4 regions of the Paenibacillus sp. 79R4 genome follow, and region 1 is predicted to be linked to each of the others. Evidence: riboswitches for the same ligand, from Rfam matches in the RefSeq annotation. Region 1 holds a riboswitch; each other region holds the start of a gene.
What was found. Region 1 has a riboswitch for cobalamin ahead of DMN77_RS11570 (ABC transporter substrate-binding protein). Riboswitches for the same ligand answer to the same signal wherever they lie in the genome.
Positions count from the first base shown of each region.

Region 2: linked by a shared signal. The riboswitch ahead of DMN77_RS22845 (anaerobic ribonucleoside triphosphate reductase) and the one ahead of DMN77_RS11570 (ABC transporter substrate-binding protein) in region 1 are both predicted to bind cobalamin.
Region 3: linked by a shared signal. The riboswitch ahead of metE (5-methyltetrahydropteroyltriglutamate--homocysteine S-methyltransferase) and the one ahead of DMN77_RS11570 (ABC transporter substrate-binding protein) in region 1 are both predicted to bind cobalamin.
Region 4: linked by a shared signal. The riboswitch ahead of DMN77_RS03030 (1-propanol dehydrogenase PduQ) and the one ahead of DMN77_RS11570 (ABC transporter substrate-binding protein) in region 1 are both predicted to bind cobalamin.

Region 1 covers NZ_QJOT01000007.1:86,962-94,113, forward strand. Annotated here, with positions in the region: gene DMN77_RS11560 (ABC transporter permease) at 1-174, shown strand, start outside; gene DMN77_RS11565 (TRM11 family SAM-dependent methyltransferase) at 1,310-2,272, shown strand; cobalamin riboswitch at 2,405-2,614, shown strand; gene DMN77_RS11570 (ABC transporter substrate-binding protein) at 3,009-4,022, shown strand; gene DMN77_RS11575 (FecCD family ABC transporter permease) at 4,019-5,065, shown strand; gene DMN77_RS11580 (ABC transporter ATP-binding protein) at 5,071-5,850, shown strand; gene cobT (nicotinate-nucleotide--dimethylbenzimidazole phosphoribosyltransferase) at 5,971-7,050, shown strand; gene cobU (bifunctional adenosylcobinamide kinase/adenosylcobinamide-phosphate guanylyltransferase) at 7,047-7,152, shown strand, end outside.
Region 2 covers NZ_QJOT01000026.1:37,534-44,685, reverse strand. Annotated here, with positions in the region: gene DMN77_RS22855 (ribonucleoside-diphosphate reductase subunit alpha) at 1-532, opposite strand, end outside; gene nrdG (anaerobic ribonucleoside-triphosphate reductase activating protein) at 732-1,250, opposite strand; gene DMN77_RS22845 (anaerobic ribonucleoside triphosphate reductase) at 1,247-3,223, opposite strand; cobalamin riboswitch at 3,586-3,810, opposite strand; gene DMN77_RS22840 (MTH1187 family thiamine-binding protein) at 4,317-4,616, shown strand; tRNA gene DMN77_RS22835 (tRNA-Thr) at 4,696-4,768, shown strand; gene DMN77_RS22830 (hypothetical protein) at 4,964-5,524, shown strand; gene DMN77_RS22825 (hypothetical protein) at 5,724-6,224, shown strand; gene DMN77_RS22820 (FAD:protein FMN transferase) at 6,670-7,152, opposite strand, start outside.
Region 3 covers NZ_QJOT01000002.1:178,730-185,881, forward strand. Annotated here, with positions in the region: gene DMN77_RS02815 (enhanced serine sensitivity protein SseB C-terminal domain-containing protein) at 1-514, opposite strand, end outside; gene DMN77_RS02820 (hypothetical protein) at 504-755, opposite strand; gene DMN77_RS02825 (replication termination protein) at 1,116-1,478, shown strand; cobalamin riboswitch at 1,591-1,778, shown strand; gene metE (5-methyltetrahydropteroyltriglutamate--homocysteine S-methyltransferase) at 1,940-4,231, shown strand; gene DMN77_RS02835 (FMN-dependent NADH-azoreductase) at 4,385-5,011, shown strand; gene DMN77_RS02840 (aspartyl-phosphate phosphatase Spo0E family protein) at 5,171-5,311, opposite strand; gene DMN77_RS02845 (metal-dependent hydrolase) at 5,571-6,068, shown strand; gene DMN77_RS02850 (MgtC/SapB family protein) at 6,330-7,043, shown strand.
Region 4 covers NZ_QJOT01000002.1:228,273-235,424, forward strand. Annotated here, with positions in the region: gene DMN77_RS03015 (glycoside hydrolase family 95 protein) at 1-1,055, shown strand, start outside; gene DMN77_RS03020 (alpha-L-fucosidase) at 1,078-2,337, shown strand; gene DMN77_RS03025 (thioredoxin family protein) at 2,495-2,833, shown strand; adenosylcobalamin (AdoCbl) riboswitch at 2,962-3,116, shown strand; gene DMN77_RS03030 (1-propanol dehydrogenase PduQ) at 3,506-4,648, shown strand; gene DMN77_RS03035 (BMC domain-containing protein) at 4,858-5,214, shown strand; gene DMN77_RS03040 (EutP/PduV family microcompartment system protein) at 5,227-5,658, shown strand; gene DMN77_RS03045 (ANTAR domain-containing response regulator) at 5,739-6,311, shown strand; gene DMN77_RS03050 (sensor histidine kinase) at 6,304-7,152, shown strand, end outside.

The DNA of each region.
Region 1 (7,152 bases):
GGCGTAGGCTTCCTGATCTGGAACTCGCGCTTATTCTTCCGGACAGACTGGATTTTCGTTGGTCTGATCAGTCTGGGCCTGATGGGCTTTATAACCGATCGCCTGTTTGGCCTGTTCGGCCGCAAAGTGCTGGGTCGTTATGGCGTGATCAGCTTAGCGCCTGTGCGCCGATAGGCAGATATTTATAGAAGAGTTATAAGAAGAGGTCTCGTAACTTGCGTTACGCGGCCTCTTCTTATGCGTCTATGGAGTCCTTTTTCGCACTGCGCGCAGGGGACTGCGCGCGGTCCTTTGCTGCATGACGGTGGTCGGTCGACCCCACGGTTTGCCTTATCAGCTTATTGGATTAGCTGTTGGGTGTTATCTGTTGAGTTATTAGCTTTTGGGCCGTTAGATTGCTGGGCGGTAGGGCAGCAGGGCTGTGGGACTGTTGGCTTGTTGAATCTATAAATTTATGGATGGTTGGCCTGTCGGATCGCTGGATCGTTAGACTATCGGCTTGTGGGCTGGTTGGATCATTGATTTGTTAGATTGTTGAATTGATAGATTGTAGGACTGCCGGTTAGTTGGTTAATTGAATTGATAGATTGCAGGACTGTTGGTTAGTTGGTTAGTTGACTTGTTGGCTTGTTAGATAGTCGGATTGCTGACTTGTTGGGTTGTGGGATTGTCGGACTGCTGGTTGTCGGATATCAGATTGTTCTAACGGAACTCACAGCCTCTATTTCCCCTAATTTGACCCCTATTAAATTGTAACGGAAAGGGGTTCCGCTATTTGTTGATAAAACAATCAATTTCGTAGAAATTCCCCCTAATAAGGTCGCTCATTTCCGTTAGATTTTCTAAAATCGCTTTTTTGTTCAAATAGCGCACCTCATTTCCGTTAGGTTCTTAGGACAAAGAGCAGATACTCAAGGAACCACCTAATATATGCGCTCAACTACGATTATCTTATCGAGATTCGAAGGTTACAGCGTATGAGGCCATCGCGGAGGCAGGTTATAGATTTTAACAATGTACAGATACCTATGATCGATCTCATACATGAGCCCTGTTTACAGCTTATCTTATTAAAATTCAAGAGTTACAGTGTATGAGGCTCTTGCAAGGGAAATCCAGCCTTTAACAAGGAGAAGAAACCTATGGACGACCTTATAAGTGCGCTCAATTACGATTATCTTATCGAGATTCGAATGTTACAGCGTATGAGGCCATCGCGGGTTAGTCTCTAGCTTTTCTTTTTGCGGGGAAAAGGGGTATGATGGTGCTCTGAGGAATTCAATTGGTCAAAAGAGGAATGAGAGATTTGATGCAGCAAATGGAGAGTTCCAGCCGATATATTTACCCTTTTGCCTGTCATGAGACAGAGCGTGATCTGTGCAGGATGGAGCTTCAGGCGCTATTTGGATATGCTGTTGATCCTGTTGGACCGTATCCATTTGTGGATACGTCCATTGTAATCGATCCGAGCCGCAGTCCTTATCTGTCGCTGAGGATGGATGTATGGATTAGCGAGGTTTCTTGGGAGGAACTGCTGCGGCAGGCAGCTGAGCTGGAGCTTCAGGATAGGACATTTAAAGTAAAATATATCAAAAATGGTGATCCGCGCAGCTTTGACGAGCAGCGGCAGATGGAGCGTCAGGTTGGGAGTGTGATTCGCGGCAAGGCGGAGATGCGTACGCCGGATCTGATCTATGGCTTGCTCTCTCATCACGGGCGCTGGACGCTGGGGGTCTGTCATCCGGCACGTTCAGTCTGGCTGGAGCATAAGCATAAGCCGCAAAATTACTCGACAGGACTCAGCACCGCAGTTGCTCGCGCATTAGTTAATATCGCGGCTCCTCAACCGGATGGCTTGCGGTTGATCGATCCCTGCTGCGGCATGGGCAATGTGCTGATCGAGGCGTTGTCGATGGGGATCGACATGGTCGGTCGGGATATTAATCCGCTGGCGATTAAGGGCGCACGTGTGAATTTGCACCATTTTGGCTATGAGTCGAAAGGCTTGGTAGAGATCGGTGATATGAACGACATAACTGAACATTACGACGCCGCGGTTCTTGATATGCCCTATAATCTCTGTTCGGTGCTTCCACGAGATGAACGGATTAGGATGCTTACGAGTCTGAAGCGAATTAGCATCCGTTCGGTGATTGTCTCTTCAGAGCCGCTTGAGGAGGAGATTCGCGAGGCCGGTCTGACGGTAATGGATCAAGGGAAAATCTTGAAAGGTTCATTTATTCGCAATGTATGGCTGTGCAGGAGCGAGTGAGGGGGGTTAAGGCCATCTTAATGCAGAATTGCTGCAGTAGATAGAGCTATATGAACGGCTCTGGATATTGTGTTCAATCTTCTTTTCCCCTATAATCCAATAGAGAAGATAGCCTTGCTTCGAGCTGATTAATTGAATAAAAATACTTGCTGGTCCTGAGTTAGCGGCGCATGACGCCATACGCTCGGGTGAAAAGGGAAGCCGGTGCAAGTCCGGCGCGGTCCCGCCACTGTAAACAGGAACGAAGCCTAATTTGCCACTGTCAGCGCTCAAGTTGATGGGAAGGCGGGCTTCAAGTCTTAACCTGTAAGTCAGGAGACCTGCCGCGAGTATATGAGACGGTCCTTCGAGGAAAGGATGGCGTTCTGCTAAGCTAAAGATGCTGATCTGCGTATGGAGGTTACTTGTTCTGTCCGGATCAGACATAATACTTTGTAGACGTAACCCATCCTATCGGATCGGGTTTTCTTTTTGTTGTAGTAGTTTCAAAAAGTCCGCTTTTGATCAGAAATTAAAAAATCCTGCCGGAAGCAGGAGCCTCGGTGCTGAAAGGCGACCTTTTTGAACACCACTTGCAAGGACTCCAAGCATAAGCAATGGCGTGCAAGAACAAAAGCAAGAACAAAAGCAAGAACAAAAGCAAGAACAAAAGCAAGAACAAAAGCAAGAACAAAAGCAAGAACAAAAGCAAGAACAAAAGCAAGAACAAAAAATTATTCAAAAGGAGAGGGAAAACTTGAAGAACTGGAGAAAAATATGGGCGGCCGCCCTACTGACGCTCGTCATTATGGTCGTTGCAGGATGTGGCACCAATGATTCAACGAATAATGCTGCGAACGGGGCGGCAAATAACAGCACGAATCAGGCTGTTGAACAGAGCAACAATAGCGGAAATGCAGGGGAAGCACAGCATACGGCCTACCCGCTTACGGTAAAGGATGATTTCGGCACGGAGGTTACATTTGACGCGGCTCCGCAGAAGATTGTCTCCTTGTCTCCTTCGGAAACGGAAGGTTTGTTCGCAATCGGTCTGGACGAGCAGATTGTCGGCGTCTCCGATAATGATGATTACCCGGAAGCCGCGTTGTCCAAGCCGAAGATGGGCGGCTTCCAAGTTAATGTAGAATCCGTTGTAGCGGCTGAACCGGATCTTGTCGTTGTAACAGGGACGATGATCAAGGAAGAGACGATCAAGAGCTTGACTGATCTCGGGATTAAAGTATTTAAATCCAATCCGAAGACAGTGAATAACGTAATGGACCATATTAAGATGATTGGACAAATTACGGATCATCAAGCTGAGGCGGAGCAAGTTGTAAAGCAGATGCAGGATGAGCTGAACCAAGTAACAGAAGCCGTAAAATCGGTTAAAGAAGAAGATAAGAAAAAAGTATATATCGAGTTCTCGCCAGGCTGGACTGTTGGTAAAGGCGAGTTTATGGACGAGATGATTACGCTCGCCGGAGGCGTTAACGTTGCTTCCGATATAGAAGGCTGGAGCCAGATCAACGAAGAGAATATCATCAAGGCAAATCCTGATGTGATTCTGTATGCCAAGAGCGTAATTGAAAATGACAAGACCTTGGCCGAGATTGTAAAAGGACGCAGCGGCTGGGATCAAATTACGGCTGTGAAAAATGATCAGGTTATCGGACTGGATGATAATTTGCTTAGCCGTCCGGGCCCACGCGTAACGCAAGGACTGATTGAAGTGGCCAAAGCGATCTATCCGGAATTGATGCAGCCATGAGGACGAAGCTGGCCGGATACGGAATCATAGGTCTTGCTTTGCTCGCAATCACCGTCTTGATCTGTATCGGGGTTGGCTCGGTATATTTGCCGGCCGGAGAGATTATCGCCATTCTCGCGCATCATATTCCGTGGGTTGGCGATCATATTACTCCGGATTGGAGCATGGCTTCTGAACAGATTGTTATGAAGGTTCGCCTTCCGCGAGTGATGCTGGGCCTGCTGGTCGGCGCTTCGCTCGCGGTAGCGGGCTCTGCTTTTCAGGGAGTACTGCGCAATCCGCTCTCCGATCCATTTACACTTGGCGTGTCATCGGGCTCAGCGCTAGGGGCCGCAGTATTAATCTTTCTTGGCTGGCAGTACTCCGTAATCGGAGTGTTCACACTGCCGGCTGTTGCATTTTTAACAGGATCTTTAACGTTATGGATCGTGATGTGGCTGGCTCGGGAGAACGGGAAAATACCGATCGAGAATTTGATTCTATCAGGCGTTGTGATGCAGTCTTTCCTCGGGGCTGTCGTCTCCTTTCTGACAGCGATGTCGAAGAAGACGGTGAATGAAATTTTATATTGGACGATGGGCTCCTTAAGCTTGCGAGGATGGTCGTATACGGCCATCCTGCTGCCATATTTGGCGCTGGGGTTCATTTATCTCTGGAGTCGGGCCAGGACGCTGAATTTGCTCGCGCTTGGCGAGCGACAAGCCACCCATACGGGACTCAATGTGGAATTTACCAAGTTATCGGTGTTGTTCGTGGCCACGCTGCTCACGGCAGCGGCTGTCTCGGTATCCGGAGTGATTGGCTTTGTCGGCCTGGTCGTACCGCATATTATTCGCCTGATTACGGGTCCTGATTATCGCCTGATTATTCCGCTCTCCGCGCTTGGCGGGGGCATCTTCATGATGTGGAGCGATCTGGCAGCGCGTTCGCTGCTGGCGCCAATCGAGATACCGTTGGGAATTGTCACAGCCTTCGTAGGGGCGCCTTTCTTCGCTTACTTGCTGTATCGCAAGAAGAAGGAAAGAGAGGTGGAGATGCGTTGATTGAAGTGCGGCATATTGATAAATCATATGGAAGTTTGTCCGTACTTGAGGATATAAACTGGCGGGTCCAACGCGGGCAGTTCTGGGGCATCATCGGTCCAAATGGCAGCGGGAAATCAACGTTGATCAGCCTCTTGTCCGGAGTAGAGAAGCCGAACCGCGGCGAGATCAGCCTGGATGGCAGGCTGATTGCCGAATACGGGCGCAAGGAGCTGTCGCGCAAGCTGGCGGTTTTGCAGCAGGATGGGCTTCCGGCAGTAGCCTATCCTGTCCGGGAAGTGATTGAGATGGGGCGGTTTCCGTTCCAGAATTGGCGCGGCAGAGAAGATAGTGAAGCCGCTCGGCAACTAATGGACGGTATTATGGATAAGCTTGAGCTGAATGCTCTGGCTCATCGGCCGCTTCATGTATTAAGCGGCGGACAGCGGCAGCGGGTGGCCTTGGGCAAAGTGATGGCCCAGCAGCCTGAGATCGTCCTGCTCGATGAGCCAACGACTTATCTGGATATCCGACATCAGACACAGTTTATGGAGCTGGTCGCCAGCTGGCAGCGTGAAGCGGGCTTGACGGTCGTATCGGTCATGCATGATCTCAATCTGGCCGCGCTGTATTGCGACCATTTGCTTGTGCTTCATCAGGGGAAAATTGTGTCAGAAGGTTCACCTGCGGAAATTATTAATTCTGAATTGATTGAAGCGGTATTTCAGGTGCAGTCTCATATCGTTGCTCACCCCGATCACGGAGAGCCCCAGTTATTGCTGCGTAAGGAAACTAGTAGTGAATGATAGAGCATCTAAACTGGTGAACAGGTCATCGCTAGTTCATATTTTGCAGCAGGATCTTGCAATATTAGTGATATAGTTATGGTATAGTCGCATATCACGCATCAGGAAGGGGATATACACATGAATCATTTAATCGCACAAGTTATCGATAAAATCTCAGCTCCGGACGAGGCTGCTTCAGCAGCTGCGGCAGAGCATCTCGATCAGTTAACCAAGCCGCCGGGGAGCCTCGGGAAGCTGGAGAATCTGGCCGTGAAGCTAGCGGGAATTACCGGGAAGGTACATCCCGATTTATCCAAGCGTTCTGTCATCGTTATGGCTGCTGATCATGGTGTGTGCGAGGAAGGCATCAGTGCTTTTCCAGCGGAGGTAACTCCGCAGATGGTACATAACTTCCTGGCCGGTGGAGCAGCAGTGAATGTGCTGGCTCGTCAAGCCGGAGCCGAGGTGATGTGCGTGGACATCGGAGTAAATGCCAAATTGTCACACCCGGAGCTTGTTATGAAGAAGATCCGCTATGGGACAGCGAATATGGCCAAAGGTCCGGCGATGAGCCGTGAGGAAGCGGAAGCGGCCGTACTGGCGGGAATCGATACGGTGGAGGCGGCAGTAGCCAACGGATCAAGATTGTTCGTGACCGGCGAGATGGGGATCGGTAATACCACGGCCAGTGCGGCAGTGATGAGCGTGTTGACCGGAAAATCGCCGCAGGAATGCGTTGGCCGGGGAACGGGTCTTAATGACGAACGCCTTCAGCATAAGATTGCTGTCGTCCAGAAGGCAATTGATGTTAACCAGCCGGATATGAACGATCCGCTGGATGTACTATCCAAGATTGGCGGGCTCGAAATCGCCGGCCTGACCGGGGTGATTCTGGCTGCCGCTGCCCACCATTGTCCGGTCGTCATTGACGGATTTATCTCCAGTGCAGCGGCATTAATTGCGCAGCGCCTTGCCCCAGAGGCTGCGCATTATATGATCGCCTCGCATGCTTCGCATGAACAGGGGCATGAGCAGCTGCTTGGTGAGCTGGGGCTTGCCCCGATGCTGCATCTGGACATGCGATTGGGCGAAGGGACTGGCGGCGTATTGGCGCTGCATCTGATTGATGCGATCTGCCGTGTAATGTCGGAGATGGCGACCTTCGAGAGTGCCGGGGTTTCTACAGGCGAAGGGACTGGGCCGGAGGCATCCGTATGATCATTACGGTGACCGGCGGGGCGCGAAGCGGCAAGAGCTCTTTTGCCGAGAAATGGTGCATGAAACAGGCGGAGCGAGGGATTTATATTGCTACGGCACAAG
Region 2 (7,152 bases), on a different contig from region 1:
GTTCTTGCGGCAGCTCCATGGTGCGACCTTCAAAGTCAGCAGCCAGATAACGCTCGGATAGCGTAAGCAGCCCGATATAGTCGAACAGTAAATCACAGGATGGGTCAATTACCTCTCCAAGCTCGTCGATTTGTTCTTTAGTATAGTACTCTAGCAATTCTTCACGATAGATACCGCTCTTGCATAGGTCGGAGATCAGATGGTAGAACGAACCGTAAGGCTGATCCGGATAAGATTTATAGCGGCGGTTCACGGCGGCCTTCTTATACAGGGATGTCAGCAGGGCGCGGGCAGCGGCGAATTTCCACTCCGGCTCTTCCTTGGTCACGAGCTCAAGCGCAGACATCGTAAATGCACTGCTGATCTCCTCTCCGGTAACGACATCGCGTCTCAATTTGGATTGCACACCGCGCAGCAGGCGCTCCTTATCGATTTTGTTCAAGCCCTCCAGAATACGGTCGGCGTAGATGCCCAGACGCTCGCTGTCGAACGCCAGTTGGCGGTTATTAGGTTTGGTTACAAATGATGGCATGGAATATCCTCGCTTTCGTGATATAAGATCAGGCAGCAGCCAAAGCTGTGCGAAACTACAAAACTTGTTATTTAAAATTGCAAATAAACAGCGAAAAAAAGGGGCGCTGAGAGAGTATGTCGCGCCGGTTGGTATATATTTCACCATATTCACTGTGAGAAACATCACAGATTATCAATTATACAAGAAACGAGGTAGGCTAGAAAGAGTACAAGGGTTCCCAATCTATAACTTTTTGGGCTGCCAAGCTCTCTGGAATCCTTATAATACGCTGGTTAGAGCTGCCTCGATAGAGCAGAGAGGGGTCCCTTAAATTTTTTATAAATCTTCCATCGACAAGAACATCACAGCGTTCCAGCAGGCCAAATTCCGGGGTACCCGGCATCGCCAGCAGTTCTTCAAATGTATATCCTGTATATATCCAGATCGGAACCGGGCCAGCTTCCTGGCGCAATCGATCGATGAAATCATTGACCTCTTCAGCAGAGAAAAAGGGATCGCCGCCAAGAATAGAGACCCCGCTTAATAGAGGGTTATTTTTAATATCCGAGATAATCTCTGCCTGCCGTTCTTCTGTAAATGGTTCTCCATAATTGAAGTTCCACGTAGCCGGGCTGAAGCAGCCCGGACAACGGTGGCGGCATCCGCTGATGAAGATGGAGGCGCGCAGGCCTTCGCCTTCATTTATTGATTCCGGGTAATAACCGCAGATGTTCATATCCCGTGTTTCACCCGATCCCGAACCTCTGCCTGTTTAGCGGCGTTGAAGCGGGTCTGATAGTCTCCGGTCAAGTAGCCTGTTACCCGGCGCAGGCGACGGATATGCACATCATTCTCATGCTGACCGCAGGAAGGGCAGGTAGCTCCGATAATCCCCTCATAGCCGCAGGATGTGCAGCGGTCAATCGGATGGTTAATGCTGAAATAGCTGACTTGCTTGGATAACGCAAATTTTACAATGTTGATGAATGCAGCCGGATTATTGCGAGCATTCCCATCCAGCTCGATATAAGAGATAGCGCCGGCGTTGCAAAGATCATGGAACGGGGCTTCCAACTCAATTTTCTTCGCTGCACTTATGGTATAGTACACCGGGATGTGGAACGAATTGGTATAGTATTCACGGTCTACAATTTCAGCCACCTTGCCGTACACAGCCCGGTCACGCTTGGTAAACTTGCCGGACAGCCCTTCGGCAGGCGTTGCGAACAGCGTAATATTCAGATTGTGGCGCTCACTCTGCTCGTCGCAATATTTGCGCATATAAGAGATCAGGTCATAAGCTTTGCGATATACTTCCTCATCTTCGCCATGGTGCTTGCCGTACAATGCCTTCATGCATTCCGCGAGCCCGATGAATCCGATCGACAGGCTGCCGTGCTTGAGCAGGTCTCCAACCTGATCGTCAGGGGCGAGCTGCTCGCCACCTTCCCAGACGCCTTCGCGCATCATGAAATCGGAAGCTTTGGCCTTTTGGCGAGACTGAATCTCGAAGCGGTGCAGCAAGCCATCCGTTGCGATATCCATATAATGCTTCAGCTCGCGGTAGAAGCCGCGCTCATCGGCCTTTTTGCGCCGTCCCAGCGCGATACCGTGCTCCAGTCCAAGCTTGACGAGATTAATTGTATTAAAGGACAGATTGCCTTTGCCGGACAGATGGTTGCGTCCCAAGCGGTCGCTTAATACGCGAGTGCGGCATCCCATGGTTGCAAATTCCGTATCCGGATTGGTGGGGTCATAGTATTGCAGGTTGAGCGGCGCATCCAGGTTAGCGAAGTTGGGATACAGTCGTTTGGCCGAGCATTCTGCGGCCATCAGGAATAGATGATAGTTCGGATCTTCTTTATCCTGATTGATCCCTTGTTTGCATTTGAAAATTTGGATCGGGAAGACCGGTGTCTCACCGCTGCCCAGACCGCGCATCGTCGCCTTCAGCAGGGATTGGATGACCAATTGTCCCTCCGGAGAGGTGCAGGTCCCATAGTTGATGCTGGTGAACGGGATTTGTCCGCCCGCCCGGCTCGACATCGTATTCAAGTTATGAATCAGGCTCTCCGCAGCCTGTAAAGTTTCTGATTCGGTCTCCTTGGAGGCATATTTGAAAGTTCTCGGATATTGCTCCTGAAGGTCGCTGCGACTCATGGAGATTTCACCCAGGTCCGCCGCCTCGTCTCCTTCTTCAAAGTAGCCAAGCCCTTTGCGGAAATACTTCGCGAACGACTTCCTTACATAAGGGGCCAGATCGTGATCCAGTTTATTGGAGGAGACGCCGCCATACTGGGCATTTTGCTGGGATTGGAAAATGATCGCCACCAGCGCCATAGCTGTCATGATCGAATTAGGCGGACGAACGCTGCCATTTCCGGTGTTAAAGCCTTGAGCGAGCAGTTTATCAAATGGAATGAAGATGCAGTTCGTCGTGCCGATGGCATATTGATCCAGGTCATGCACATAGACGATATTGTCTTGAATAGCTTGTACCAGATGGTTAGGCATCACAAAGTGATTTGCATACCATTTGGCGTACTCACTGCCAAATTTGCTCATTTTGCCGGAGAAGCTCTCACCGTTCAGGTTTGCATTCTCGCGCAGTGCATCCAGGTTGGAGCTGGCAACAATTTCTTCCCCTAAATGAATCACCTCATCCAGCATTTGCTCCTGATCCGTATAAATTCGATTTAATAAAGCCATAACTAAGTGCTCCCCTCTAATTACTAGACATTCTAGACATATAAAAAGCATTTCCAACCTGCTTGAAGGTCGAAAATGCCCGATTGCGCTCCATCAAACACAGTACTCCTGTGCTCGGATAGTGTATAGCTGAAATAGTATGTAGCAGCTGCAAGCGGACACCTGCCTGATTCCTCGCAGGTCATTAGCGGTGTCATTGAAACAGGCAGGTCTCCTGGCTTCCGGGTTATTCAGTGGCGCCTTCCCACAGGCTTGCCTACCCGCAGTGGCATATTGCCGCCGAATCGCTTGTATCGCTTGTAGAGTGTGTTCAAAAAGTTCACTTTTTGATCAGCCATCGGTATCAAATCTTGAATTCAGCCGGGCTTTCCGGTGCTTGCGCAGGTATTGCCCGCGCCGCGCTCCTATTGCCTTTGGCTTCATCTAACCTTCTCGGTGTTGAAAACTGACCTTTTTGAACACTCACTTATAGAGGCTGTGAAGCCTCCCAAGCTTCCGGTCACAGTGGCGGGACCGCAGCGGATTTGCACCGCGCTTCCCTTTTAAGATCCGGTAGTATAAAATGCACCGAACCACCTGTTCATACTATATTTGGTTGTCTGGAATTGATCATAGCCCAATATGTTGTGTTTGTAAACAGGTCATAAGAAGGATTGACGAGTGAAAATTAACTGAAAAACAGGAGAAAGCAGATGTGATGCGGCGAGTCGGGGTCGAAAAAAATTGTGAACTTTTATGGACTGCACAGATGCTTGAATGAGTGATTATTGGAGAGAAGGGAGGGGATTCGACTGGCATCTACGAAACCGTCTCTAACGAAACTGGATAACGTTATTTGGACGAAAAAGCGGGACTGAAAAATGTAACGAAACTGGGTATCGCTATTTGGCCCAAAATAGTCGGTTTCAGCAGGTACAAGCCCAAATAACGATATGTAGTTTCGTTAAATTGAATTTGTGCTTTTTTTCGCGGCAATAGCGTTCAGTAGTTTCGTTAGAAGATCTGAGCAGAAATCCAGCGAATCGGAGTTTGAATTTCACCCGGGGTTGTGGTTAGAATAGAATTAATATGGAATAGAAAGGAAGTCTTGAAGATGGCGATAGCAGAAGTAACAGTTATTCCCGTTGGTACAGGAAGCACCAGTCTCAGTTCATATGTAGCCGAGCTGCAGCGCGTGTTGGAGAAGCAAACCGGCATTCAATATACACTGACCTCCATGAGCACGATTATTGAGGGGCAGCTTGAGGATATCTTTACCGCGATCCGGGCCCTTCATGAAGCACCATTCCAATCTGGGGCGATGCGCGTATCCACCTCGATCAAGATCGATGACCGCCGAGATAAAGTGAGCTCCTCTGAGCAGAAGCTGCGCTCCGTACGCGAGAAGCTTTAATCATTTTCCAGTCTTTGTGGTTGCATTTTTCCAAAAAAGCGGTATAATATTTTTTGTTTCTGAAATTCGAAGAGATTATGCTGATGTAGCTCAGCAGGTAGAGCAACGCACTCGTAATGCGTAGGTCGGTGGTTCGAATCCTCTCATCAGCATCCTTACTTTTTCAAGCGTGGCACGGTATCCGAAGTTCTCTGGGGCCGTGCCTTTTTGCGTAAAAAGCTTATGATCTACCGTTTTTCCACCCTTTACTCAAGTGAAGTGGTGTTTTACCATTGCGGGCTCTATCATAACTTGCACCAAAACGAGCGATAATTAAAAGTAAGAAGTAATTTTCCAGGAGGTTTGAAATGAAGAAGTTTATAGCCGGGGTCGTTGTGGGAGTACTGCTCTTCGGGATTGCATCCGTTCTCTCCAGCTCCATCAGGTCTCGAATGAATGTGCAAAAGGGGATTTATACCATTAAAAAAACAGACGGTACCTTGATATCGGAGGGCGCCGTGTTAGGTGGGATTGTTTATGCACCTGTTAGAGCGATGGCTGCAACATTCGGAGTTCCTTTAACCGTGGAGGGGAAGACGGTCTTAGTAGGCGAACCGACCGATTCACAAAGTCCAATGGAAGACAATGTATTAGTCGATGAGACTTTAGAATGGACTAATCGGATTAATCATTTACGTGGTGTAATTAGCAGCTGTGAAGTAAATATAGCGTTGAGAAAGGATAAGATAACAACCTTAGTTGCAGAAATTGAGAAGGAGAAATCAAAACAAAACTCAACGGGTCGACTGAAGCAGCTCGAAGAGGAGCTCAAGGAGAACAAGGATACCTTAAAGGAGCTCCGGGGAGGAATCACCGCCGCAGAGCGGGAAATATCGGAGCTGCAAAAGAAGATAGATGCCAAGAAATAGATTATCAATAATGATGAGAAAATATTTTCTATAATATAGCTTGTGTATGAGTACGGCTTAAAAGAGTGGTCGGTTAATCTCCCGGAAGGGAGGTGATGCCCGTGGGGTTAAAGACGCTTTGATACCTCCAGACAGGAGTAACTTTAACGGGCTGGCTGACGTTAGAGGTATAAGTATATCGCTTTGCCTGGGAGGTCTTATGATTAGATTTCTTAAACTGAACGGTATAAGCGCTTTATATGGACTTCATTTTGCCATACAAATTGAACTGATGGCGGAGCCGTATCGGCTTGCAAGAGTGGCTGGCGTTGATTTGGCGCAGATGAATAGGATCATCGGTTGGGCGATGATCGTGATCCTGCTTGCTGCTTCATTTCTGATGTACTATCTGACGAACCGCTTATTAGAAAGTGGGGGAGCAAGGTTCTGGACTGCCGTACTCTGGCTGCCGTATGCAGTGATGTTTATGTATGGGATTAGCCGTCTATTCCCTATCACGGATCGGGCTGATTCTCCACCGCCTGTATTGGGATTGTTAGTAATAGCGGCCGCGCTGCTCTATCCTCTATATATCCTATTTCTTAATTTTATGACCTACATACGCCGTGAAACGAATGCCAAGAGGCGGATAATAAATGCATGCGATAAAATAAAATCTGCTAACCCTAGGGCAGATAACAATAAGGATCAAGGTCGGTAATCCGATGCGCAGCCCCTTCAAATTTTTGAAGGGGCTAATGAATTGCTAATTTACCAACAGCTTCTACAGCAGTTCTTATGATGGTGATGATGGTTGTGGTGATGACGGCGACGGCGAGGACTAACGACTCCGTGATCCACAGTAACGTGGCAGTGTTTGCTTACTTTTGGTACAAACTTGATCGTAGTTACCTGAGTTTTAACAATTCTCTTGAAGCGAACTTTGGGTCTTGGTTCACGATGGCAGCAATGTTGTGAATACATGCTTGAATTCCTCCCTTCAGTGGTAATGCATTGTATGATGGAGTGATTTGCATGGAAACGTACAGATGACCTCAAGGCAATCGGTCTAGAGAGGGGCGATTAAATATAAAATTCCCGGCAGTGTAGAAGAACCGCCGGGATAGTGTATAATCAGATAGTGGCTTAAAGTAAGCCCATTTGTTTTAGTTGGCATAGGTGTAGCTATCATTTGTCTTGTTCAACAGCTTTTTAAATCCGGGTGAAGCATACAGCTTCTTGTCTTTGGTAATGAACAGAACCTCGGTGTTGGGAATGCTCTCGGCAAACTTCAGTCCTTTTTCTACACCCATAAGAACGAGGGCGGTATCCATCGTATCAGCATCGGTCGAACGGTCGGTAATGATCGTTACGCTACTGATGTTGTTATCGACGGGATAGCCTGTCTTGGGGTCAAGGATATGTGGGTACATTTTGCCGTCTTCCATGAAGTAACGCTCGTATATCCCCGCGGTAACAACCGTCTTATCATTCACGGGAACGAAGCCGATCGGTTTGCCGCGCTCTTGATCAGGATCCTGGATGCCGATGTTCCAATCCTTGCCTCCGGGCTTCTGTCCCATGGCAAAAACGTTGCCGCCAAGGTCGATAATCGCGCTATGGAAGCCTTGATCCGCTAAATAGTCATA
Region 3 (7,152 bases), on a different contig from region 1:
CTTCTTTCATATCCGCAAATAGTTTGCCTAGCGCTTCAAGAAGCTCTTTGGGATTAACGGCCGGTTGTCCGATCATAACCTCAGTCTCTTGCTGAACTTCATATTGCTGGGAAGAGGCAAAAATAGATCCATCTAAAATGGACGCTATTTCTGCTGCCGTAAATTCTTTTCCATAGCTCGAAGTTGGATTTAGAAATACATCAGCACCACGCGTTAATTGAAAGAAATCCACAGCATTCATTGAACAATACTGAACTTCCTGGTCAATGGTCTCCTGTAAACGGCGTAATGAAGTGAAGATCGGTATATATTGCTTCTGGTTGATTTCAATATTTAACAACTGGATCGATGAACCTTCTTGTAGAACTCCTTCGTACGTCTCATGTTCACTACCGTATTGAATGGTGTAAATATTGGAGCCCATCAGTTCCTTGTAAAAATCATTTCGGGCAGAGGGGGTGGTTGCGGCCTTCACTAAAATATCCTCAAGCGTATTCTCCGGTTCAAACGTCATGATTATTATCACTCCAATCGCGATATGAGCTATAGATGAGTTTCCTGTTTTTGATCTCGCTTACCACTTTATCGTAGTTTTCTTTCCACTCGTCATAAGTATCAAATTCTTCCTTGGTAATGGGGTAATACTCGGGAACATCGCAGATCCCTGTAAGGATTTCAAAGGCGTATTGCTCTCCGAAAATGCCCGCGCTTGAATAAGGACCTTCCTTAAGCCTTTTATAGTTCCAGCGGTTCACAATTCCACAGCTCCCTTTCGTTTAAAGACGATGTGTCAACTTTAAACAATTATATTGATTTTACTCTTTTTCCTACAAAAGTTTAAGCTTCCAAACTCCTAGTTTTTTATTTCACAACCGGTTATCTTGCCCCAGAGTGGGGAATCAAGGCGGGATAACAACCTCCTTATAATATAATTTCAGTATATGAAAAATTCATAATAGGAAGATCAAATTCATGCTGCTTAGTTACTTTTACTTTAACTGCTCTCCATACAACGCTCTAGCAACGTTAATTCCACTTAAAAAGGACCATTAGGTCCATTATTGTGAAAAATTCATATGTTCGATATACTGGAAACAAAAGGGAGGTGACCGCCCATGGCTTTTATGATTGCCCAGCGGGCTTACATTAAGTTATACCTGATTACGAAGGTGGAGCAGCGTCGCGGGTATGGGTATCAGATGCTGGAGGAAATGAAGGAGGAATTCCAGCCGTTTGGGTACGTGCCTCCGCTAAGCGAGATTTACCGGGCGTTGCATGAGCTGGTGCAGGAGGGAGTTCTGTATCGGACCAAGCAGCTGAAGGGAAATGATCCGAGCGTGGATTTTCAGGAAATCGTGCTGTACCATTTTACGGAAGAGGGACGGGATAAGGCCAAGCTTTACAAGAAGCAGGTAAAGACCGACCTCGATCGCTGTATTGGCATGCTGCAAAAGGCGGTTCAGGACAATTATAACTAGTTATAGTTAATTCCGATAAGACTACTGATTGTATCGTGTCGCGAAGCCATGTATGATGATATTTAAGAATAAATCGAGTTCAAAAAAGGCGAATTTTGAGCGCCCTCTCAACTTAATATTTGTGGGAATAGGTGCTTCTGTTGGGAGCTTAAAAGGGAAGTCCGGTGCAAGGCCGGCGCGGTCCCGCCACTGTAACAGAGGAGTCCGTTGCGATTCTTGCCACTGATGAACCCCATCGGGAAGGCAGCAGGAAGACGTTGAATCTGGAGCCAGGAGACCTGCCTATTCTGACAACACTGCATTACCTACGGGAGATAGGGAGGTGTTAAAGATTACTGCCATTGTATATCTATACAGAGGTTTCTCTTTAGCATTGCTTAAAGGGGGCCTCTTTTTATTTAAACTGGACTGGATTTATAAACGTGTATTCCATCAAACATTATTTATGGAGGTTGATTGAATTGGGTAAAATCGTAAGCGGTAATCTTGGGTATCCCAGAATCGGACGAAATCGGGAATGGAAAAAAGCAATTGAGGCTTATTGGGCAGGGCAAATCGCGGAGCCTGAACTGCGGGAACGACTAACCGCGATCCGCCTGGACAATTTGCGTACGCAGCAAAGCAAAGGAATCGATGTTATTCCGGTCGGTGAGTTTACTTATTATGATCATGTGCTGGATACGGCGGTAATGTTCGGATTAATTCCGGCACGATTCGAATATGCCGACGGGGCGGTACCGCTAGACACTTATTATGCTATCGCCAGAGGAAATAAACAGGCAGCGGCCAGCGAGATGACCAAGTGGTTTAATACAAATTACCACTATATTGTACCTGAGCTGGGTGACAGAGAGCCGAAGCTGACTGTAAATTATCCGCTGGAGGCGTACCGGGAAGCGAAGCAAGCCCTGCAAATGGAAGGCAGACCCGTATTGCTTGGTTTGTATACGTTCCTGAAATTGTCCAAAGGATATGCGGAGGGTGAGTTCAGTGCTTGGGTCGACAAGCTGCTGCCGCTCTATATTCAGGTGCTGCGCGAGCTTGCGGCAGAAGGCGCAGCCTGGGTACAAATCGATGAACCAGCTCTCGTAACGGAGCTAGCCGCTGAGGATATCCAGCAGCTTCATTTGATTTACAAGACGATCGCTCAGGAAGTACCGGGAATCTCCATCATGCTGCAAACCTACTTCGCTGCAGTATCCGGATATCAGCAAGTGATTGCTCTGCCGGTACAGGGGATTGGCTTGGATTTTGTTCACGGTCTGGAGGGCAATCTTGCCGCGCTGCGTGAATTTGGCTATCCGGCAGGCAAGGTGCTTGGAGCCGGGGTTATCGATGGACGCAACATTTGGCGCGGTGATCTGAAAGCGGCGAGGCAGCTGCTGGATGAGATTGTAGAGCTGGCTCCACAGGCAGAAAAGGTGATCGTACAGCCCGCGAGCAGCCTGCTGCATGTACCGGTCAGTCTGCAGGGGGAGACGGAGCTGGAACCGCTGTTGAAGGATGCACTGGCCTTTGCGGAAGAGAAGCTGGATGAAGTCGCCAGTCTCAAGGAATCGTTCAGCAGCTTGTCCATCCCTGCCTTATTCGCGGAGAATGAGCAGTCCATTCAGGCATTGTCTGCTGCCCCGGTCCGTAATCGTCATCATGTTCGCAGTAGTGTGGAGCAGGCGTTGCAGCAGCCCGCGGTGCGGAAGAACGAATTCACCACACGCAGAGTGAAGCAGGAGCAGAAATGGCAGCTGCCGTTGCTTCCTACGACGACCATCGGCAGCTTCCCGCAGACCAAGGAAGTGCGCTCGGCACGGCAGAAATGGCGCAAAGGCGAATGGACCACGGAGCAATACGATCAATATATTCAATCTGAAATTGATAAATGGATCCAAATTCAGGAAGATATCGGTTTGGATGTACTCGTGCACGGAGAGTTCGAACGTACGGACATGGTTGAATTTTTCGGCGAGAAGCTGCCTGGATTTGCTTTTACGCGTGGGGGATGGGTTCAGTCCTATGGGACGCGCTGCGTGAAGCCGCCGATTATTTACGGGGATGTGGAATTCGGTCAGCCGATGACTGTAAAAGAGACACAATATGCGCAATCGCTGACACCGAAGCCGGTTAAAGGTATGTTGACCGGACCGATCACTATATTGAACTGGTCCTTTGTACGGACGGATATCCCGCGGAAGCATGTTGCGTATCAAATCGCCCTTGCCTTGCGTAAGGAAGTAGAAGCTCTGGAAAGAGCCGGGATCGAGATGATTCAGGTGGATGAGCCTGCCCTGCGGGAAGGGTTGCCTCTAAAACGGGAGGACTGGCAGGAATATCTGGATTGGTCGGTCAATGCTTTCCGGATTTCTACAAGCTCGGTGCAGGATACGACGCAAATTCATACCCATATGTGCTACTGTGAATTCCAGGACATCATCGATTCGATCCAGGCTCTGGATGCCGATGTAATCCCGATCGAGACATCACGCAGCCATGGAGAACTGATCAGCAGCTTCGAGGAACATACTTATCCGCTTGGCATCGGCCTTGGCGTCTATGATATTCATAGTCCAAGGGTTCCTTCCAAGGAAGAGATGTTGTCCTTGATCGAACGGGCACTCGAGGTATTAGATCCACAATTATTTTGGATTAATCCCGATTGTGGACTGAAGACAAGGGGACAGGAGGAAACTGTCGCAGCTTTGTCACATATGGTGTCAGCGGCAGAAACCTATAGAGAGAAAGTAATTTCACGTTCTTAAATGGAAAATAATGAAGGTGTGACAAAAGCTACAGAAAATTTTCTAGAAACTGCAATTGACAAATCACCTTGGGTAATTTACTATGTTAACGATATCTCTAGAGAAAAAGTTAGTAGATAGGAAACTAGTAAATTCACCAGGAGGAACCATAAAATGGCTAAAGTATTATTTGTTAAAGCTAACAACCGTCCGGTTGAGCAATCCGCAACAGTAAAATTGTATGAAAGCTTCTTGCAATCCTATAAGGAAAATCATCCTGGGGATGAAATTTCCGAAGTGAACGTATTTGAAGCGAACCTTCCGTATTATGACAACGACATCATTAACGGAGGATACAAACTGGCTAACGGATTCGAAGCAACTCCGGAAGAAGTAAAGGCTGTTGAACTTGCGAACTCATACCTTGATCAATTCCTGAACGCAGACAAAGTGGTATTTGCGTTCCCATTGTGGAACTTCACCATTCCTGCACAACTTCTGACTTACCTGTTCTATTTGAATCAAGCAGGCAAGACTTTCAAATATACTCCAGAAGGCGCTGTAGGCCTGGTTGGCGACAAGAAAGTAGCATTGTTGCACGCTCGTGGCGGTGTATACTCCGAAGGACCAATGGCTTCTTTGGAAATGTCCTTGAATTATGTAGCTAATACGCTGGCATTCTGGGGAATTAAGAACACGGAGAATGTGATCGTTGAAGGCCATAATCAATTCCCGGATCGCGCCGATGAGATTATTCAGGACGGCATCCAACGTGCCGCCGACCTTGCTGCTCGCTTCTAATTTTATTTAGTTAGCATCTGATTGCTCAATTCACCGAATATAAAATGGGCTATCCCGACTAATCTATGATTAGCGGGGTAGCTTTTTTTATGAGTTTAATAGAAAGTATAGCGGTGAAGTGATAAAGGAGCCGCATTATAAGCGGCTCCTCTGAATCCATTACTTGTTGTTCTTGTGATACTCGTTGAGTAATTGATCAAGCTTTTGGCTCAGAATTACGATTTTCCGGTCGGTCAGCTTGCGTGTAGAAAGTTTATTTAATTCCAACCGAAGTTCTTCAATCCTGCGGATTAACTCCAACGTCGAACAACCCCTGAAATTAGAATATCTATGTTATACGTCCGCTGTGCACTGGCGACCGTCGTGCGGAATCCCTACTTTCGCCTGCTCCGCCCCAGGCGTAAAGTGGTAAGTAATCATTTCTCTATCCGAATGGGCAGCTCCTCCTTAACAGATAAAAAATGTAAGTAAAAGTCGTATCACGGCAAAATATGAAACTATTTCGTTCTTTTTTTGCTATAATAGCGAATACAGCTTAGAGATACGGAGGAATTAGAGAATGCTTCAGAAGACACATACTTTAGCAGGGCTAGTCGCGGCCGAATGCGTCATCATCTACTACAATCAGCCGCTTCTATCCTGGGAATCGGGAGCAGCGCTGCTCATTGGATGTCTGGTAGGCCCGCTAGCGGATATTGATAAGAGAGGATCAACGATGGCCAAGATTCTGCTGCCGCTGTCATGGCTGCTGCAAATCTTGCGCGTTAAGCACCGCACTTTGACACATTCCCTGCTGTTCCTGGTGTTGTTAGGCTATCTGTTGACTCCATTGCCTGACTTCTATTATTGGACGATCATCGCCGCTTATGCCTCGCATCCGCTCATTGATCTTCTGAATGATCAAGGGGTTGCTCTACTCTGGCCATTGAACCGGAAATTCCGCTTTTTGCCGAAGCCGGTCGCGATCGATACAGGATCTATGCAGGAGATCATTTTCAGAACGACATTAGCTGTACTGGCTATTATTTTACCGTTCGCACAGTGGGACTCATTTTGAGTCTTTTTTTTATTGGTGCTTCATTATAAAATGGAGTTTACTTTATGTATGTTCATGTTTAAGTCAGACTTTCAGCATTGAAGCTCATGTTTTTTTGCGATATGCGTTTTTTCAAAACGCTTCTGCTGGATGAAGCCAGAGGTTGGGGAGAAGAACTGCACGTTTCCGCAGAAAACGGCTTCGCAAGTATTTGGTTGCAGTGAAGTGAGTAAACCTTAGGAAATAATGAATAATACTCAATATAATTGAAGGAGAAATGTTATGGTTTCGGATTGGGAAACGGTGTTTAAACTTTGCATTGCTTTATTATTTGGTTTGTTCATTGGCATCGACCGGCAGCTGAAGCAGAAGCCGCTTGGGATCAAAACCTGTATGGTCATCTGCATCTCAAGCTGTCTTGTGACTATCGTCTCGATTGAAGCCTTTCAGAAATTTGCCGGGCCGGATCATCCCAATATGGACCCGATGCGCTTGGCGGCTCAGATTGTAAGCGGGATCGGTTTCCTGGGGGCAGGGGCAATACTGCGCCGCAGTAATGAAGGAATCTCCGGACTTACGTCCGCGGCGATGATCTGGGCGGCTTCCGGGATCGGGATTGCGATTGGTACGGGATTTTATATCGAAGCCGGGTTAGCTGTTATTTTGCTGATTCTCGCTGTGAATTTCGTCCCATATCTCATTAAGTGGATCGGGCCTTATAAGCTGAATCAACGCGATGTCTCCCTGAAGGTCGTCATGGAGGAGCATGGGAATGTCACGGATCTGATTCGGATTATTGAACGCAAGGATGACAAGAGCGGCAACAGGCATATTCTGCAGCATCGCATCCGCCGGCTTAAGATCAAAGACCTGGATGAAGGACGCCACCGGGTAGACATGGTAATTACAGCGTCGGAGAAGGAATATACAACAGAAATTTATAACTTTGTACGAAATATCGAGCATGTAACCAGTGTCGAGGTCGAGAATTTATAGCAGGCAGCGGTCGAGGTCGAGAAGCTATAGCAGGCAGCGGTCGAGGTCGAGAATTTATAGCAGGCAGCGGTCGAGGTCGAGAAGCTATAGCGGGCAGCGGTCGAGGTCG
Region 4 (7,152 bases), on a different contig from region 1:
CGCCCGCGATCTTTTGGCCGACGGGCGGGGCCTGGCTGGCGCTGCATTTATGGGAGCATTATCGGTATAATTTGACAGAAGCCTTTTTGCGTGAACGGGCTTATCCGGTGTTGAAGGAAGCGTCGCTGTTCTTTCTTGATTTTCTGGTTTTTGATGAGAATGGCTATTTGGTTACATCCCCCTCGCTCTCACCAGAGAATAGCTATGTGAACGAGACGGGACAGGCAGGTGCGCTATGCTCCGGCCCATCTATGGACTCGCAGATCATTTATGCGGTATTTACTGCTTGTATTGAAGCGGCGGAAATTTTGGGGCTGGATGAGGAATGGATTGAGCGATGGACAGGAGCCCGGGCAAAGCTGCCAAAGCCTAAAGTGGGACGTCATGGTCAGATTATGGAATGGGCCGTCGACTATGAAGAACATGAACCGGGCCATCGTCATATTTCTCATTTATTTGCTCTGCATCCGGGGGAACAGATTGTTCCCTATAAAATGCCTGAGCTGGGGGCCGCCGCCAGAAGGACGCTGGAACGGCGGCTGCAGCATGGAGGGGGACACACGGGCTGGAGCCAGGCGTGGATCGCTAACTTCTGGGCCAGGCTTGGCGATGGGGACAAAGCGCATGGCAGCCTGCGCGAGCTGTTGGTCAAGGCAGTGCACCCGAATCTGTTTGGCGATCATCCTCCGTTCCAGATCGATGCTAACTTTGGTGGGGCTGCAGCTATTCAAGAGATGCTGCTGCAATCCCATGGCGGTGAGATCCGACTGCTGCCGGCACTTCCTGCGGCCTGGTCAAGCGGGTCAGTTGCAGGCTTGCGGGCCAGAGGCGGCTTTGTCATTAATATCCGCTGGCAGGCCGGGGAACTGGAAGCCGCAGAGATTTATTCAACAAGCACAAGGGACTGTACTTTGTATAGTAAAGAGCGGCTCGCCATATACGATGCTAAGCATGTTCCTGTAACGATGGCAAGCTTACACTTTGAGCAGGGTTATCGATATACATTTGCTGCGGAGCCTGGACATACCTACCTGATCGTACTTAATAAACAGTAATTTTATAAAGGAGTAAATAACTATGAATAATGAATTGAAGAAGCAGCCAACGGATTATGTTATGGCTCTGCCAACTCCGGAGCAGCTGGCCTGGCAGGATAAGGAGCTGGGCTTGTTTTGTCATTTTGGAATGAATACGTTCTGCGATCAAGAATGGGGAGAAGGCAATGATTCACCTGCTCTGTTCAATCCAACGGAACTGGATGCACGGCAGTGGGTTAGAACGGCAAAAGAGGCGGGATTTCGCTATTTTGTATTGACGGCGAAGCATCATGACGGGTTCTGCCTCTGGCCAACCTCGACAACCGATTATTCCGTCGCTTCCAGCCCGCGGAAAAATGGACAAGGCGACGTTGTAAGAGAATGTGCGAACGCCTGCCGTGAGGAAGGTGTCGGCTTTGGCATCTATGTCTCTCCTTGGGACAGACATGAGCCATGTTATTCAGATCCACAGAAATACGACGACTTCTATTGTCGTCAATTAGAGGAATTGCTAACGGGTTACGGGCCCCTGGTGGAAATCTGGTTCGATGGCGCTGGCTCCGAAGGCCGTGAATATGACTGGCGGCGGATTATCGGCCTTGTCAAGCAGCACCAGCCAGAGGCGATGATCTTCAATATGGGCGCTCCGACGATACGCTGGGTTGGTAATGAGGATGGACTGGCCCCTTACCCGTGCTGGAATACGGCAAAAACAGCGAAAGGAAGCATGTTCAGTGAAGCTTCCTTGCAGTGGCTGCCGGAGACTCCGGATTGGGTGCCGGCGGAATGCGATGTGCCGATCCGCAAGGATCACTGGTTCTGGCATCCGAATGATGAGAGCTCTTTATTGACCTTAGAGCAATTGATGGATATTTATTACCGTTCAGTGGGGCATGGCGCGACCCTTCTGCTTAACGTCTCTCCGGACGATCGCGGGCTGCTCCCCGAGATAGATGCGAAGCGTCTGCTGGAGCTCGGAGAGGAGATCAGACGTAGATTCAGCCATCCTCTGGCTGAGACGGGGGGCAGCGGTGAACTGCTGGAACTGGAGTTGGTCGAAGCCGCGTTGATTGATCACGTGGTGCTGATGGAAGATATAGCGTACGGGGAACGAGTGCGCCAATATGTTCTTGAAGTCCATGCGGATGGAGAATGGAAGGAGCTCGTTCATGGCAGCGCAATCGGCCACAAGAAAATCGATGTCTTGACACCCGTAAATGCAGATAAAATCCGGTTGCGGCTTACGGAATCTGTGGCTAACCCTATCATCCGCAAATTTGCTGTATACAGCTCGCAATAGTTCTAAATAAATTTGACGACGTATTACAAAAGCCTTCTTTTCCTGGTTGGGATAATTCCTGGTTGGGATAAGAAGGCCTTTGTAATTAGGATGGGTTATAATAATAAGCAGGACAACCTAAGGAGCAAGATATCGAGTGCAAGGAGAATAGAAAAGCATGAAGGAAATAGAGAATTTAAGCAATTATGCTGTAGTAGAAGCATTTATTAATGAGCATGAGTTAAGTTTCCTGTACGTGTCCAAGCCGGATTGCAGCGTGTGCCACGCTATTCTCCCCAAGCTGAGAGCATTATTGGAGCATTTTCCGCAAATGAAGTTAGGACAAGTCAATGCGCTGCAGGTAGAAGAAGTCGCCGGGCATTTGTCGATCTTCACAGCTCCCACGCTGCTCCTATTTGTCAAAGGCAAGGCATATCTGAGAGAGGATCGTTTCGTCCGTTTTGCGGATTTAGAGGAGAAGCTGGCCAGAATATATGAATTCTACACTTCGGATTAACTCATCCGACTATATGTTCTCGGATTTGCCATTATCAGTCCGTGATATCAGGTCCATTTGTTCAGATTTATATTGCCAATGGTGTCGTTTGTGCTATAATGATGTCGAATGGGCAGCCATTCACGTCATGTACAATAGAAAAAGTTATAGACAATGGAAGTTTGGTGTAAATCCAACGCGGTCCCGCCACTGTGATAGACCGAATACGCGGTCTTAAGTCAGGTCTTTTGTCTATGAACTTTGCCAAGACCGGTCATTTCGAGGCGAAAGTGGCTGGTTTACAAGTCTAGTGATGTTCACGCCTCGCTAGGCTTTTTTAATTTGCAGCAGGCTCCGACAATGTCGTCGGTACAGCCGGGTGTTCGCCGCCGAACATATACAATGATGTATTTCAACCCAACCGGGAAATTCTTCAGGGCTGAAGAAACCGTGCACAATGGAGTGCATATCCCTTTTTTTATGTTCATAGCCGTTTATGTGTCTGATCTAAGGACAAGTTCCGGAAGCGGTTGACGCAGATCGGAATAACGGTGTACAGTATAAATGGAAAATTAAATGATAAGAAGCTGCACAATGGCGTGCGCTTATGATAACAAGCAAAGAGGCTTTTGAAGGGAACATCCCTTTGAATGGCCTCTTTTTTTGTTGCAATTACTTCTTGGAGGTGCTTGTATGGATAAACTTTCAATTAAAGCCGACCTCTACATGGGGCAAGGCGCAATGGATCGTCTATCGGAATGGCGAGACAAACGAGTGTTCATCGTCACGGATCCATTTATGATCAAGTCTGGAATGATTGATCGGGTGATTGATCGGTTGGACAGCAGCAATGAGCAGTATATTTTCAGCAATATCGTACCTGATCCGCCGATCGAAGTGGTTACGGAAGGCGTCGAGGCGCTTGGCTCGTTCAACACCGATCTGATCATTGCCATTGGCGGCGGTTCAGCTATCGATGCGGCTAAAGCGATGAAATTGTTTGCCCAAAAACTGCTTGGCCGGCGTGATATCCCGTTCATCGCTATTCCGACAACAAGTGGAACCGGGTCGGAAGTTACGTCATTCTCCGTTATCAGCGACAAACAGAAAAACATTAAGTATCCGCTTGTATCCGACGATATGCTGCCGCAAGAAGCGATTCTGGATCCTGAGCTTGTCCAAAGCGTGCCGGATTTTATCACGGCTGATACCGGGATGGATGTGCTGACGCATGCGATTGAAGCGTACGTATCGATCAAAGCCAATGATATTTCCGATGCGCTGGCGGAGAAAGCAATGAAGCTGGTCTTTGCCTATTTGCCACGAGCTTATAAAGATGGGAATGATCTGGAAGCGCGCGAAAAAATGCATAATGCCTCCTGCCTTGCGGGGATGGCCTTTAATATTGCCTCACTGGGATTGAATCACGGGATCGCCCATGTAGCAGGAGCCAAATTCAAAATTGCCCACGGACGCATGAATGCAGTTCTCCTTCCGCATGTTATCGAATTTAATGCAGATTACAAGCCGGGATACGGCAAAGAGGACAGCAACAGAGCGGCGATTCGCTATGCTGAAATTGCCAAGATTTTAGGGTTGTCGGCCCCCCATGCGAAGAGCGGCGTCCGCAGTCTTATCCAAGCGATCAAACAGCTGCAGAAGCAGGTGAATATGCCACAGACGCTGCGAGAATGCGGTGTGGAACAAGCATTGCTTGAAGAGATGAGGGAATCGATCGCTGAAGGAGCGCTGAAAGACGGGTGTACGGAAACGAATCCACGTGTTCCTGCGGCAGAGGATGTGCTTCGAATTTTGAACAAAATGTTTCAATTCTAGGATCAAGTCGAGATTTGACGGATTTTGTGTTGACATCGCTTGCATTATTCAAATATAGTAAAAGTAACACAACGGCGTGTTGCCTATAATCAAAGCAAAGTGGCTTCTTAAAAATTCCGCGTGAACTTTTCCGCGTAAACTTTTAAGGGGCTTTTATTGTTTTTTGCAGGGGATTTTAGCGTTTTTGATACGAGAGTGAGATGAGAAGCATGGAACAAGGAGCCGAGAAACAACGTGTAATTCAGGAGTATGTGCCTGGTAAACAGGTCACATTGGCTCACATTATTGCAAACCCGAACCCGGATATATATAAGAAGCTGGGACTCGGAAACGAAGCGCATCAGTCGATCGGCGTCATGACGATTACCCCGAGCGAAGCCTCCATTATCGCTGCGGATATCGCAACAAAGGCGGCTGGCGTCCAGATCGGTTTTGTCGATCGTTTCAGCGGCTCACTTGTTATTACGGGCGATGTATCATCAGTTGAATCTGCGATCAGCGAAGTGTTGCTTGGATTGCAAAATATATTGGGCTTCTCGGCGAATACAAGTATTACGAGAACGTAGGGGAAGCTTAGGATGAAGAAAATCATATTTGCCGGAAGTACGGGATCGGGCAAAACCACGCTGTGCCAATGGTTGCACGGTGAGAAGATTGCCTACAAGAAAACGCAAGCCGTCGAAAATTTCGATCAGGCCATCGATACGCCTGGCGAATGCATCGAGAATCGGTATTTATACAAAATGCTGTTGGTCTCCAGTGTAGACGCTGACGTAATCGGACTGGTTCAGGATTGTACCAAAGAAGACAGCTACTTCCCGCCGGCTTTTGCGACAGTATTTGCCAAACCGGTTATCGGGGTGGTAACGAAAGTCGAGCTGGCTAAGTCGCAAGAGGAAATCGAACAGGCCAGAGCTCATTTGGCGGCAGCTGGGGTGGAGCAAGTTTTTGAAGTCTCAACGATCGAGAATGTAGGAGTGGATGCCCTTCGAGATTACTTAGAGGAGTAAACGATTCCGGTTCAATGCAAGCGGGACTTTAACTGTATGGCAGACAAGCAAATAACGACAGACAATGAGGTGCATGACGCATGAATGGAAAAATTGTAATAGTCGATGACGAACCTATTACAAGAATGGATATTCGTGAGATGCTCGAGGAGGCGGACTACAATGTAGTAGGCGAAGCTTCCGATGGCTTTGAAGCTATCGAATTATGCAAGAAGCATCTGCCTGACCTCGTCATCATGGATGTTCAAATGCCCATTTTGGATGGGCTTAAGGCGAGCAAACGAATTCACTCAGAGCAGCTGGCAGGCGGGATCATTCTATTGACCGCTTACAGCGACAAACAGACGATTGAAAAGGCATCCGCTGTCGGTGCGCTTGGCTACCTGGTAAAGCCGCTTGATGAAAAGTCGTTCATTCCTATGGTGGAAGTAACCATCGCCAAAGGCAGGGAATTCCGCAAGCTGGAACAAAATCTCTCGAAGCTCACGCAGAAGATGGAAGAACGCAAAGCCGTCGAAAAAGCAAAGGGCATATTGATGAGAGAAAACGGTTATACGGAAGAAGAAGCCTATCAAACCCTGCGCAAACTAAGCATGGATCGACGGTGTCCAATGATTGAAATTGCAAGCACTATCGTCATTTCCTATGATTGATTTCAAAGAGCGGGTCAGGCAGTTGTGCCACCTTCATACCGGATTGTCGGAAGGGGAGATAACCCAGATCTGCGAAATTGCCGAGTCTTTCGAAATGACCGAGGTGGAGGATGATGTCTTCATCGACGTATTGTCCAGCATGGCAAACGAAGCAGTGGTAGTATACCATCGCAGTCCCTGTCCAGGAAAATCGGTATATCAATTTCCGGTAACGGGTAAAAGGGCGCTTCGTGAAAATGAACCTGGCGTTCTGCGCACGTTGGAGACAGGCATTATGTCGCAGGGGCTCGTTGCCAATACACAGGAGAATCATCTGGTTCGGCAAACGGTATATCCTATTAAAAATCAGGCAGGCGTCATTGCCGTCCTGATCTATGAAAAAGATATCAGCGATAATATACAAGCCCACTTCAATATGCAGGGGATGTCATACGAGGATGGGGAGATGTCCTCAATGCTGACGGCAATGCTGCAGTTCAAGGATTCGATCATCAATCAATTGGAGGATGCCGTTCTGGTGTTCGACAAATACGGGTTTTTGAAGCTGAAAAACGAACGGGCGGATGTATATTACAGACAGCTTGGTTATTTGGAAGATATCCAGGGGTTGCATTACGATAATTTATCACTGGATCAGACGATGTTCTCGGAGGTGATGAGCCAGCATTCCTCCTCCCCATGTTGTCCGCTTACAGTTGAGGTGAAAGCCGCGGGCCGTTACTATCAGGTCAAACGCTTGTTTATTGAGGAAAAGGGGTTATGCGTAGGCGTTATTTTGCATGATATCACCGAGATCAGGAACAAGGAAGCCGAGATTATCTCCAAATCGGTTGCCATCCGC